2 regions of the Rhodococcus sp. B7740 genome follow, and region 1 is predicted to be linked to the other one. Evidence: riboswitches for the same ligand, from Rfam matches in the RefSeq annotation. Region 1 holds a riboswitch; the other holds the start of a gene.
The links. A riboswitch is a leader RNA that binds a small molecule or an ion and turns the genes downstream of it on or off. The one in region 1 is predicted to bind thiamine pyrophosphate.
Positions count from the first base shown of each region.

Region 2: another riboswitch for thiamine pyrophosphate. It lies ahead of NY08_RS16385 (3-oxoacyl-ACP reductase); the one in region 1 lies ahead of NY08_RS00905 (TenA family protein).

Region 1 covers NZ_CP010797.1:202,315-207,246, reverse strand. The annotation lists gene NY08_RS26360 (hypothetical protein) at 55-702, shown strand; gene NY08_RS00910 (sugar porter family MFS transporter) at 821-2,218, shown strand; TPP riboswitch at 2,282-2,381, shown strand; gene NY08_RS00905 (TenA family protein) at 2,375-3,097, shown strand; gene NY08_RS00900 (ABC transporter substrate-binding protein) at 3,094-4,107, shown strand; gene NY08_RS00895 (ABC transporter permease) at 4,085-4,921, shown strand; gene NY08_RS00890 (ABC transporter ATP-binding protein) at 4,914-4,932, shown strand, end outside.
Region 2 covers NZ_CP010797.1:3,559,508-3,564,439, reverse strand. The annotation lists gene NY08_RS16400 (alpha-hydroxy-acid oxidizing protein) at 1-473, shown strand, start outside; gene NY08_RS16395 (alpha-amylase family glycosyl hydrolase) at 473-1,768, shown strand; gene NY08_RS16390 (hypothetical protein) at 1,758-2,072, opposite strand; TPP riboswitch at 2,178-2,270, shown strand; gene NY08_RS16385 (3-oxoacyl-ACP reductase) at 2,319-3,080, shown strand; gene NY08_RS16380 (LLM class flavin-dependent oxidoreductase) at 3,082-4,350, shown strand; gene NY08_RS16375 (TetR/AcrR family transcriptional regulator) at 4,357-4,932, opposite strand, start outside.

The DNA of each region.
Region 1 (4,932 bases):
TCCCCTCGGCGACGTTACTCACAGCGTCGACGCCCGCGAGCGAAGGAACCGGCGATGAAGAGAATCGGATGTGTCGCAGTGGCAGTCGTCGGAGCATGCATGCTCGGAGGGTGCGGTGCGAGCGGTGAAGGCGACGGTCCGATGGCAACCGTGATCACCGACCGCCCCACCCCGGTCGCCACGGCTCCCTCCGTGCCCTCTGCCACGTCGGCATCACCGTCCACCACATCGATCGCCACGCCGACGTCCACCACGGTGGCGCCGACGAGTCCTGCTGCAGCCCAGGCAAAGCCGCAGGACTACGCAGGCAAGGCACCCGGTTGGTACTACTTCTCGAGCCCCAGCGGAAAATTCGAGTGCGGTATCGCCGTCCTCGAATCCTCGATCGCCGGATGCCACGGATCACTCCCCGATTCGGCACCCGAGGTTCCCGGCAGCGGAGCGTCGGGGACGGCGGTGAAACCGAATGCCGTACAGCTGATCGCCGGGTCCCCGGCGAAGTTCGAGAGCCTCGGCGATCCCAAGTTCCACCGTTTCGACGGGCCTGCGACGGCCTTGCCGTACGGCGAAGTTCTCACCGTCCCCGGAAGTGGTTCCACCAACGGCCTGCAGTGCAGCGTCGACGAGAAGACCGGGGTCACGTGCTCCGATCAGGTCGGCCACGGTTTCACCGTCTCGAACGAGGATTTCGACCTTCGCTGACGGTCTCGTTCGCGCGGCAAATTACCAGGCGTAATGTCCGGGGACGGTACGACAATCCCTGCCGTACGGTCTCCCCAGCGGCCGACGCCCGTGCGCGCGGCCGGAAGGTGCATCACACATGAATCAGACCTCGGACCGCCACACAGCGAAGGTCATCGGCGTCAGCATCGCCGCTGCTGTGGGCGGGTTCCTGTTCGGCTTCGACAGCTCGGTCATCAACGGCGCTGTCGACTCGATCGAAGATCATTTCCTCCTCGGCTCGTTCACCACCGGCTTCGTGGTGGCAATCGCCCTCATCGGGTGCGCAGTGGGTGCCTGGTTCGCCGGCAGCCTCGCAGATCGTTGGGGACGCAAGAAGGTCATGCTGCTGGGCTCGGCCCTGTTCGTCGTTTCCTCGATCGGCTCGGGATTGGCGTTCAGCGTCCCCGACCTGATGCTCTGGCGAGTGCTCGGCGGACTCGGAATCGGCATCGCCTCGGTGATCGCACCGGCGTACATCGCCGAGATCGCTCCCGCCAAATGGCGCGGTTCCTTGGCCTCGCTTCAGCAATTGGCCATCACCATCGGCATTTTCGCTGCTCTGCTGTCCGACGCTCTTCTCGCCGGTGCCGCCGACGGCGCGTCCAACGACCTGTGGTTCGGCATCGAGGCATGGCGCTGGATGTTCCTGGTCGGCGTGATTCCCGCTCTCGTGTACGGGTTGCTGGCAACCCTGATCCCGGAGTCTCCGCGTTACCTCGTCGGTCAGCATCTCGACGAGGAAGCGGCCCGCGTACTCGCCGAGATCACCGGTGAGCTGCACCCGGACGAGCGCGTCCACGAGATCAGGCTGACGCTGCGCAAGGAGTCACGCTCGTCGTTCGCCGATATTCGCGGGCCGAAGTTCGGCCTGCAACCCATCGTCTGGGTGGGCATCACGATGGCCGTGCTGCAACAGCTGGTCGGCATCAATGCGATCTTCTACTACTCGACGACGCTGTGGCGTTCGGTCGGCTTCTCCGAGGATCAATCGTTCACCACCTCCGTGATCACCGCTGTGATCAACGTGGTCATGACGTTCGTGGCGATCCTGTTCGTGGACCGAATCGGTAGGCGCAAACTGCTGATGGGGGGTTCGATCGGCATGTTCGTCGGGCTCGTCATGGCGTCGGTGGCATTCTCGCAGGCGACCGGCAGCGGCGACGACGTCACGTTGCCCGCTCCGTGGGGTGCGATCGCGTTGGTCGGGGCCAATCTGTTCGTCATCTTCTTCGCCTCCACATGGGGACCGATCATGTGGGTCATGCTCGGTGAGATGTTCCCCAACCGCATGCGTGCCATGGCGCTCGGCATCGGCACCGCAGCCAACTGGATGGCCAACTTCGCTGTCACGCTTGCCTTCCCGCCGCTGACGTCGTCCGTGGGGCTGTGGGCGATCTACGCAGGATTCGCTCTGTTCGCCGCGCTCTCGTTCTTCTTCGTCAAGGCCAAGATCAGGGAGACCAAGGGCATGGAACTCGAGGACATGCTGGGCTGACGCCGGACCGCAGATGCAGGGGCGGCACCAGCGCCACCGGGTGAGCGGTGTTACTGTCGCTTTCGTTCTGACACGGGGTGTGTCCGCCGATGCGGATGCTGAGATCAAACCCGCCGAACCTGATGCAGGTAATGCTGACGAAGGGATGTCAAGGCGATGACGCCTGTTGTATCTGCGGACCCGGTCCGCTTCACCGATCTACTGTGGGATGCGTCCGAGAACATCCGACGCGCGATCGACGACCTCGAGTTTCTCCGGCTTCTCGGAGCCGGAACACTTCCGCTCGATGCGTTCCGTCGGTATCTCGAGCAGGATTCGCTCTATCTCGGTGGGTACGTCAAGTCGCTGTCACTACTGGCAGCACACGCACCGAACCCGATCGCCGGAGCGTTCTGGGCGAGCGCCGCCGCCAGCGCGATGGACGAGGCCGCCTCGCACGAAGAGATGCTGACCGGTGGAGCGCTGCCCGCGTCGACCTGCACACCCCAGGCTTCACCGGCATGCCTCGGTTACACCTCCTACCTCACCGCGATTGCGGCAACCGAACCGTATCCTGTTGCAGCAGCGGCTGTTCTGCCGTGCTTCTGGATCTACGCCGACGTGGGCCGCTCACTCGCCGGTGCCGCGAGAGCGGTTCTCGATCGCGATCCCGACCACCCGTACGCGCGGTGGGTAGCCGCGTACGACGCACCCGAATTCCATGCGATCGTCGACGCCGCAAGGACATTCGTGGACGACGCGGCGGCTGCCGCGACTCCGGTACAGCGAGAGCAGATGATCGACGCCTTCGTCGTGGCATCGAGGTACGAATTGATGTTCTGGGACAGCGCTTTGCATCCCACTCCGTGGCCGCTGGGCCAGAGTGCGGTGCACGCATGAGAACCGCTCGGATCCTCGCCGCGTTGGCGGCGGCCGTCGTTGCCACGACCGGACTGGTGGGCTGCTCGCAGTCGACGGACTCCGACACCATTCGATTCGCGTTGGACTGGACGCCGAACACCAACCACACCGGTCTCTACGTGGCCATACAGGAAGGCTACTTCGCCGACGCCGGCCTGGACGTGGAGATTCTGCCGTACAACAGCACCGCAGCGGACACTCTCGTCGATGCCGGAAACGCCGAATTCGGTATCAGTACACAGAGTTCCGGTGTGTTCGCCACCTCGGCGGGCGCGCAGATCGTCTCGGTCCTCGCGCCGCTCCAACATTGGGCGACCGGCATCGGAGTCCGCGCAGATCGAGACGACATACCGAGCCCGAAGGCACTCGACGGCAAGGTCTACGCCGGCTTCGGCGAATCCGGTGAGCAAGCCGGACTCCAGCAGGTCATCGAGAACGACGGTGGCACAGGCGAATACGAGACCGTCGTCCTGGGAACCTCGGCGTACGAGGCGGTGTATTCGGGGACCGCGGACTTCACCGTCTCCTATTTCGCGTGGGAAGGCATCGAAGCCGAGCACAGCGGAACCCCGATGAAGTACTTCGACTACACCGACTACGGCTTTCCCGACGCCTACGCCATCACGATCAGCGGCAACGAGCCCTGGCTCGCAGCCCACCCGGACCAGGCCGAGAAGTTCGTCCAGGCTCTTCAGCGCGGCTACCAACTCGCCGCCGACGATCCGGACAAGGCCGCACAGGATCTGATCGACGCCAATCCGGGAACGTTCACCGACGAATCGCTGGTCTTCGAGAGCCAGAAGATGCTCGCGGCGAAGTACATGAAGGACTCGTCCGGCGAAGTAGGACGACAGAGTATCGACAAGTGGACGGCGTACTCCAAGTTCCTGTACGACAGTGGCGTGCTGGCCGATCAGAACGGCGCGCCTCTGACCGCGGAGCCGGATTGGTCGACCTACTTCACCAATGACTACCTCGGCGATCGATGAGACGGTGGCCGCTGATCGAGGTTCCTTCTCGCTCAGCGGTATCCGAGCCTCGCTGCGTTGGGCGTGGCCGGCGCTGACCGTCGTCGTTCTGATCATCGCCGCCTGGCAGATCTACGTCGAGATCAGTGGCATCCGCCCGCAGGTGCTGCCGTCCCCCGGTCGCGTGGTGGTCCAGGGTTGGGCGCAACGCGATGCGATCGCCGAGAACGCAGCGGCAACCCTGCAGGTGACCCTCGTCGGGTTCGCGGTCTCCTTGTCCCTGGCCTGGTTGCTGGCCATCGCGGTGGACTTCTCGCCGTGGCTGCGTCGCGCGTTCGTTCCCCTCTTCGTCGTATCGCAGACGCTTCCGATCATCGCGATCGCGCCACTGTTGATCATCTGGTTCGGCTTCGGGCTGCTTCCGAAGATCCTGGTGATCGCCTTGGCGACGTTCTTCCCGATGGCCATCGGACTCATCGAGGGTTTCGCGGCGGCCGATCGAGACGCGCGATCGCTGCTGGCCAGCATGGGTGCCTCGCGCTGGCAACATTTTCGATACGTGCGGCTACCGTCGGCGCTACCCCGGTTCTTCACCTCCCTGCGCATCGGAATCACCTACGCCGTGGTCGGCGCGATCTTTGCCGAATATGCCGGGGCCAGTGCCGGGCTCGGCATCTACATGAGTCAACAGAAGAACTCGTTTCGTACCGATCTGGTTCTCGCCGCGGTTGCCGTGACGGCCGTGATCAGCGTGGTCCTGTTCGTCTCCACCTTCCTGGTGGAGCGGTTCGTTGCGCCTTGGGCGCGCCACGGGTCGGTTGGTCTTCATGTCTGACCCCGACACCT
Region 2 (4,932 bases), 2.0 Mb from region 1:
ATTGGGCGCAGATGTTCCCCAACCCCGGTCTCTCGTGGAAGAACCTGACGTTCCTGCGGGAGCACTGGAGCGGCCCGATCGTGCTCAAGGGGATCTGCACCGTGGGCGACGCCAGGGAGGCGGCCGCACACGGAGTCGACGGCATCGTCGTCTCCAATCACGGTGGTCGTCAGATCGACGGGGCCAGAGCATCTCTCGACGCGTTGCCGTCCATCGTCGACGCCGTGGGCGAGCAACTGACAGTGTTGTTCGACTCGGGCGTGCGCACCGGTGCCGACATGGCCAAAGCGCTGGCGCTCGGGGCCGATGCCGTTCTGCTCGGCCGTCCGTTCCTCTACGGCCTGGCACTCGGTGGGCAGGAGGGCGTGGCGCACGTATTGCGTTGTTTGCTGGCCGAATTCGATCTGGTGACGAGCCTCTCGGGTCACACCGGTGCGGGCGAACTGGGCCGCGACTCGATCATGGAGTCCTGATGGAGTGGACGAAGCACGCCATCTGGTGGCATCTGTACCCGCTCGGATTCACCGGAGCGCCGGTGCACGGCTGGGACGGTGAGTCCCAGTCGGAGCTGCACCGGCTGAACAGAATCGAGAAGTGGCTCGACTACGCACTCGAGCTCGGCGCGTCGGGCATCGCCCTCGGTCCGATCTTCGAGTCCGAGAAGCACGGCTACGACACCGTCGACTACTACCATGTCGACGGCAGGCTCGGCACCGACGAGGACATCGACTCGCTGATCGTCGCTGCGCATTCCCGCGGCCTGAAGATCATGTTCGACGGCGTCTTCAACCATGTGGCACAGAGCTTTCCGAAGTTCCATCAGGCCCTGGCCGAGGGACCGGACTCCGAGGCCGCAGGGTGGTTCCATCTGGATTGGTCCGGCGACGAGCCGACGCATCGCAACTTCGAGGGGCACGACGAGCTGGTTGCGCTGAACCACGAGAGCCCGCATGTGCAGCAGTACGTCGTGGATGTGCTCTCGCACTGGCTCGAACGCGGTGTCGACGCCTGGCGGCTCGACGCGGCCTATGCGGTGTCGCCGCGCTTCTGGGCGGCGGTACTGCCGAAGGTTCGCGAAAAGCATTCGGAGGCATACTTTCTGGGCGAGGTGATTCACGGTGACTACGACCGAATCGTCTCGGCGTCCACGCTGGATTCGGTCACCCAGTACGAGCTGTGGAAGGCGATCTGGAGCGGTCTGAGCGAGAGGAACTTCTTCGAGCTCTCGCACGCACTGGAGCGTCACAACGGGTGGCTCGACGCCTTCGTGCCCGCCACGTTCGTCGGAAATCACGACGTCAATCGCATCGCCAGCGTCATCGAGGACGAGCGACATCTGGTGCACGCGTTGGTGGTTCTGTTCACCGTGGGCGGTATGCCCATGGTCTACTACGGCGACGAGCAGGCCTTCCGCGGCATCAAGGAGGATCGCGTAGGCGGCGACGACGACGTGCGTCCGGAGTACCCCGAATCCCCGGACGATCTGGCCCCGTACGGCTGGCCCGTGTTCCGAATTCACCAGGAGCTGATCGGGTTACGACGCCGAAGCCCGTGGTTGTACTCCGCCCGCACCGAAACTCTCGAGCTCACCAACACTGCACTCGTTTACCGAGCTTCTGCGGACGGCGAGTCGATCACCGTGGCACTGAATGTCGGCGACGACGCGATCGACTATGCGGTCGAGGGCAGGGAGGTGCTGGCCGGGGAAGCGGGCCTGAACGACGGGCGGGTGAACGTTCCGCCGCACGGCTGGGCGGTCATCGGTTGAGGGCCCTGGCCGCTTTCGCGCGATCGAAGAACGCCAGCAGATGCGGCAGCTGTTCGTCGGTGACAGTGAACTTCATTCGGTCGCCCGAGTAGCCGATGCTGCCGTCGGATGTTCGCAGACCGAGGACGATCTTGGTGCCGTCCCGGGTCGGCTTCGCGTCCACGCCGAGCTGATCCACATGCCACCGACAGCGCCCGCCCGATGCGATCCTCACGGCGGCGTCGAACACCTCGACGGTGCGGTGGTCGAGAACGAAGATGACGTTCTCGTCGAGGCGATACTCCAGGTAGACGCGTTCGGCCATGGCGGCACAGTAACTTGTCATCGTCGTATTCGGGTATCTATCAACTGAGCTAGAGAGCCGTATCGAAGGCAATGCACCGTCCTGCCGAGACCGGTGGGTACAGTCGAGCGCGACACGGGGTGCCCCCAGGGGCTGAGAACACACCCGTCGAACCTGATCTGGTTAGGACCAGCGAAGGGAATGTCGTGACGTTCGGTATTCCTGTCCCCTCGTGACGGTCCCGACCTCGAACGAGAGGCGAGGCGCATGAAATTCGACGAGCAGACAGTGTTGATAACCGGCGGTGGACGCGGACTGGGAGCAGCGATCGCCGCGGCGTTCGCCGGTCAGGGTGCACGTGTGGTGATCGATTACCGCAACAGCAAAGATGCTGCCGAGGCGCTGGCAGCTCGTCTCGGCGAGAACGCGATCGCAGTGCAGGGTGACGTCACCGACGAGTCGGACGTCGCCGCGCTGTTCGGCACTGCACGTGAGCACTTCGGCACCCCGATCACCACCGTCGTCAACAATGCTCTGGCCGATTTCTCCTTCGACGGCGATGCCCGCCCCAAGGCCGACACCATCACCTGGGAGCGTTTCGACGCGCAACTGCGCGGCAGCGTCCGCGCGGCGTTGCTCACCACCCAGGCTGCGCTGCCGGGTATGCGCGAGGCCGGGTTCGGCCGAATCGTCAACGTGGGCACCAACTTGTTCCAGAATCCCGTGGTGCCGTACCACGACTACACGGCGTCCAAGGCGGCGCTGCTCTCGCTGACGCGAACGTTGTCCGCGGACCTGGGCGCGGACAACATCACCGTCAATATGGTCTCGGGTGGACTGCTGCGCACCACCGACGCCAGCGCGGCCACTCCGGCCGAGGTGTTCGACTTCATCGCTGCGTCGACTCCGCTGCAACGCGTCACCACCCCCGAGGAATTCGCCGACGCACTGCTGTTCTTCGCCTCGCCGTGGGCGCGGTCGGTCACCGGTCAGAACCTCGTCGTCGACGGCGGCCTGGTCAAGGACTGACATGCACCTCAACGCTTTTCTTTACGGTTGCGGGCACCACAGTGCGGCGTGGCGGCACCCCGATTCGCGGGTGGAGGACCTGGGCGACATCTCGTACTACGAGGAACTCGCGCAGCTCGCCGAACGGGGAAAGTTCGACGCCGTGTTCTTCGCCGACGGACATTCGGTTCGCGATCCTGCCGGGGCCGGTACCTGGTTGCTCGAGCCGATCACCGCGCTGTCGGCCATGGCCAGGGCCACCACGCGCATCGGGCTCGTCACCACGGTGTCGTCGACGTTCTACACCCCGTTCCATGCTGCACGCATGCTGGCGTCGCTCGATCACATCAGCGGCGGCCGGGCCGGTTGGAACGTGGTCACCTCCATGTTCGACGCCGAGGCCCGCAATCACGGAATGGACGTCATTCCGGCTCGTGAGGAGCGCTACGCGCGCGCCGAGGAATTCGTCGACACGGCTCTGGCGCTGTGGGATTCGTGGGATGCCGACGCGTTGACACTCGATCGGAGCGGCAACTACGCCGATCCGGCCAAGGTGCACTCGATCGACCACGACGGCAAGCACTTTCGCGTCGACGGTCCGTTGACGGTACCGCGGTCTCCGCAGGGTCGTCCGGTCCTGTTTCAGGCCGGAGCGTCGGGACCGGGCCGCGAACTGGCGGCCAAGTATGCCGAGGCGATCTACGCCGTCGCCTACGATCTCGTGGCAGCGCAACGCTATTACGAGGACGTGAAGACGCGAATCCGCCATGCGGGTCGCGACAGCGCGACGGTGGGGATCATGCCAGGTCTGGTGACCTATATCGGCTCGACCATGGACGAAGCCCGCCGCAAGAAAGCCGAACTGGATCTGCTGCTCCCCACCGAGCAGTCGTTGGCGATGCTGTCGACATTCACCGGGCAGGACTGCGCTGCTTGGGAACTCGATGCTCCGGTACCGACTCTGCCACCGGCAGCGGAGTTCACCGGACCGCAGGGGCGCTACGAGACCATCCTCCGAATCATCGAGAAGGACGCTCCCACGGTCCGAGAGTTGCTCGGTACCCTCGCGGCGGGTGGTGGACACGCCACGATGATCGGTACACCGGAGTCGGTCGCCGACGAGATGCAGTCGTGGATCGGTCGCGGTGCCGACGGGTTCAACCTGATGTGCCCTCGCTACCCGGACTCGCTCGTCGACTTCGTCGATCAGGTGGTCCCTATATTGCAGCAGCGCAGTCTCTTTCGATCGGAGTACACCGGGTCGACGCTGCGTGGGAATCTGGCTCACTGAGTGGATTCACCGAGCGGCCGGACCGAAGACGCCCCGATCGACGAACGCCACCAGAGCGTCGAGTCCTTGCTCGGGCGAGCCCTGCCACAGCCGGGCGAAGTTCTCCGCCGCACCGCCGATCAGCATCGCGGTGGTGGCCGGGGATGCCGGTAGCTCGACGCCCGCCTTCTCGAAATTCGCGAGGCGGTTCACCCACGGCTCGAACTGGACCTGCGTGAATCGGTGCACTCGCTCGGCGAAGTCCGCATTGACGAGTGCGGCGTCGCGGAGGGCATCGATCACCACACGGTGTCGAGTCATCAACTGCCAGAACACCTCCACGTGTGGCCGCATCGTGGGGCGGTCGCGGGCCGTCGGATCCTGAGTGGCGACGATGATGTCGGCATCCACACCGATTTGCTCGGCCAACGCCAGCAGTAGTTCGTCCTTGCCGGAGTAATGGTTGTAGAACGACCCCGCTGCGCGGCCGGCTTGCCGGGTGATGTCGACGATCTTGGTGTTGAGGTAACCGGACCGGGCGAACACGACGCGGGCGGCGTTCTCCAGCTCGATGCGCGTCTGTTCGGCCTGCTGCGCCCGGCT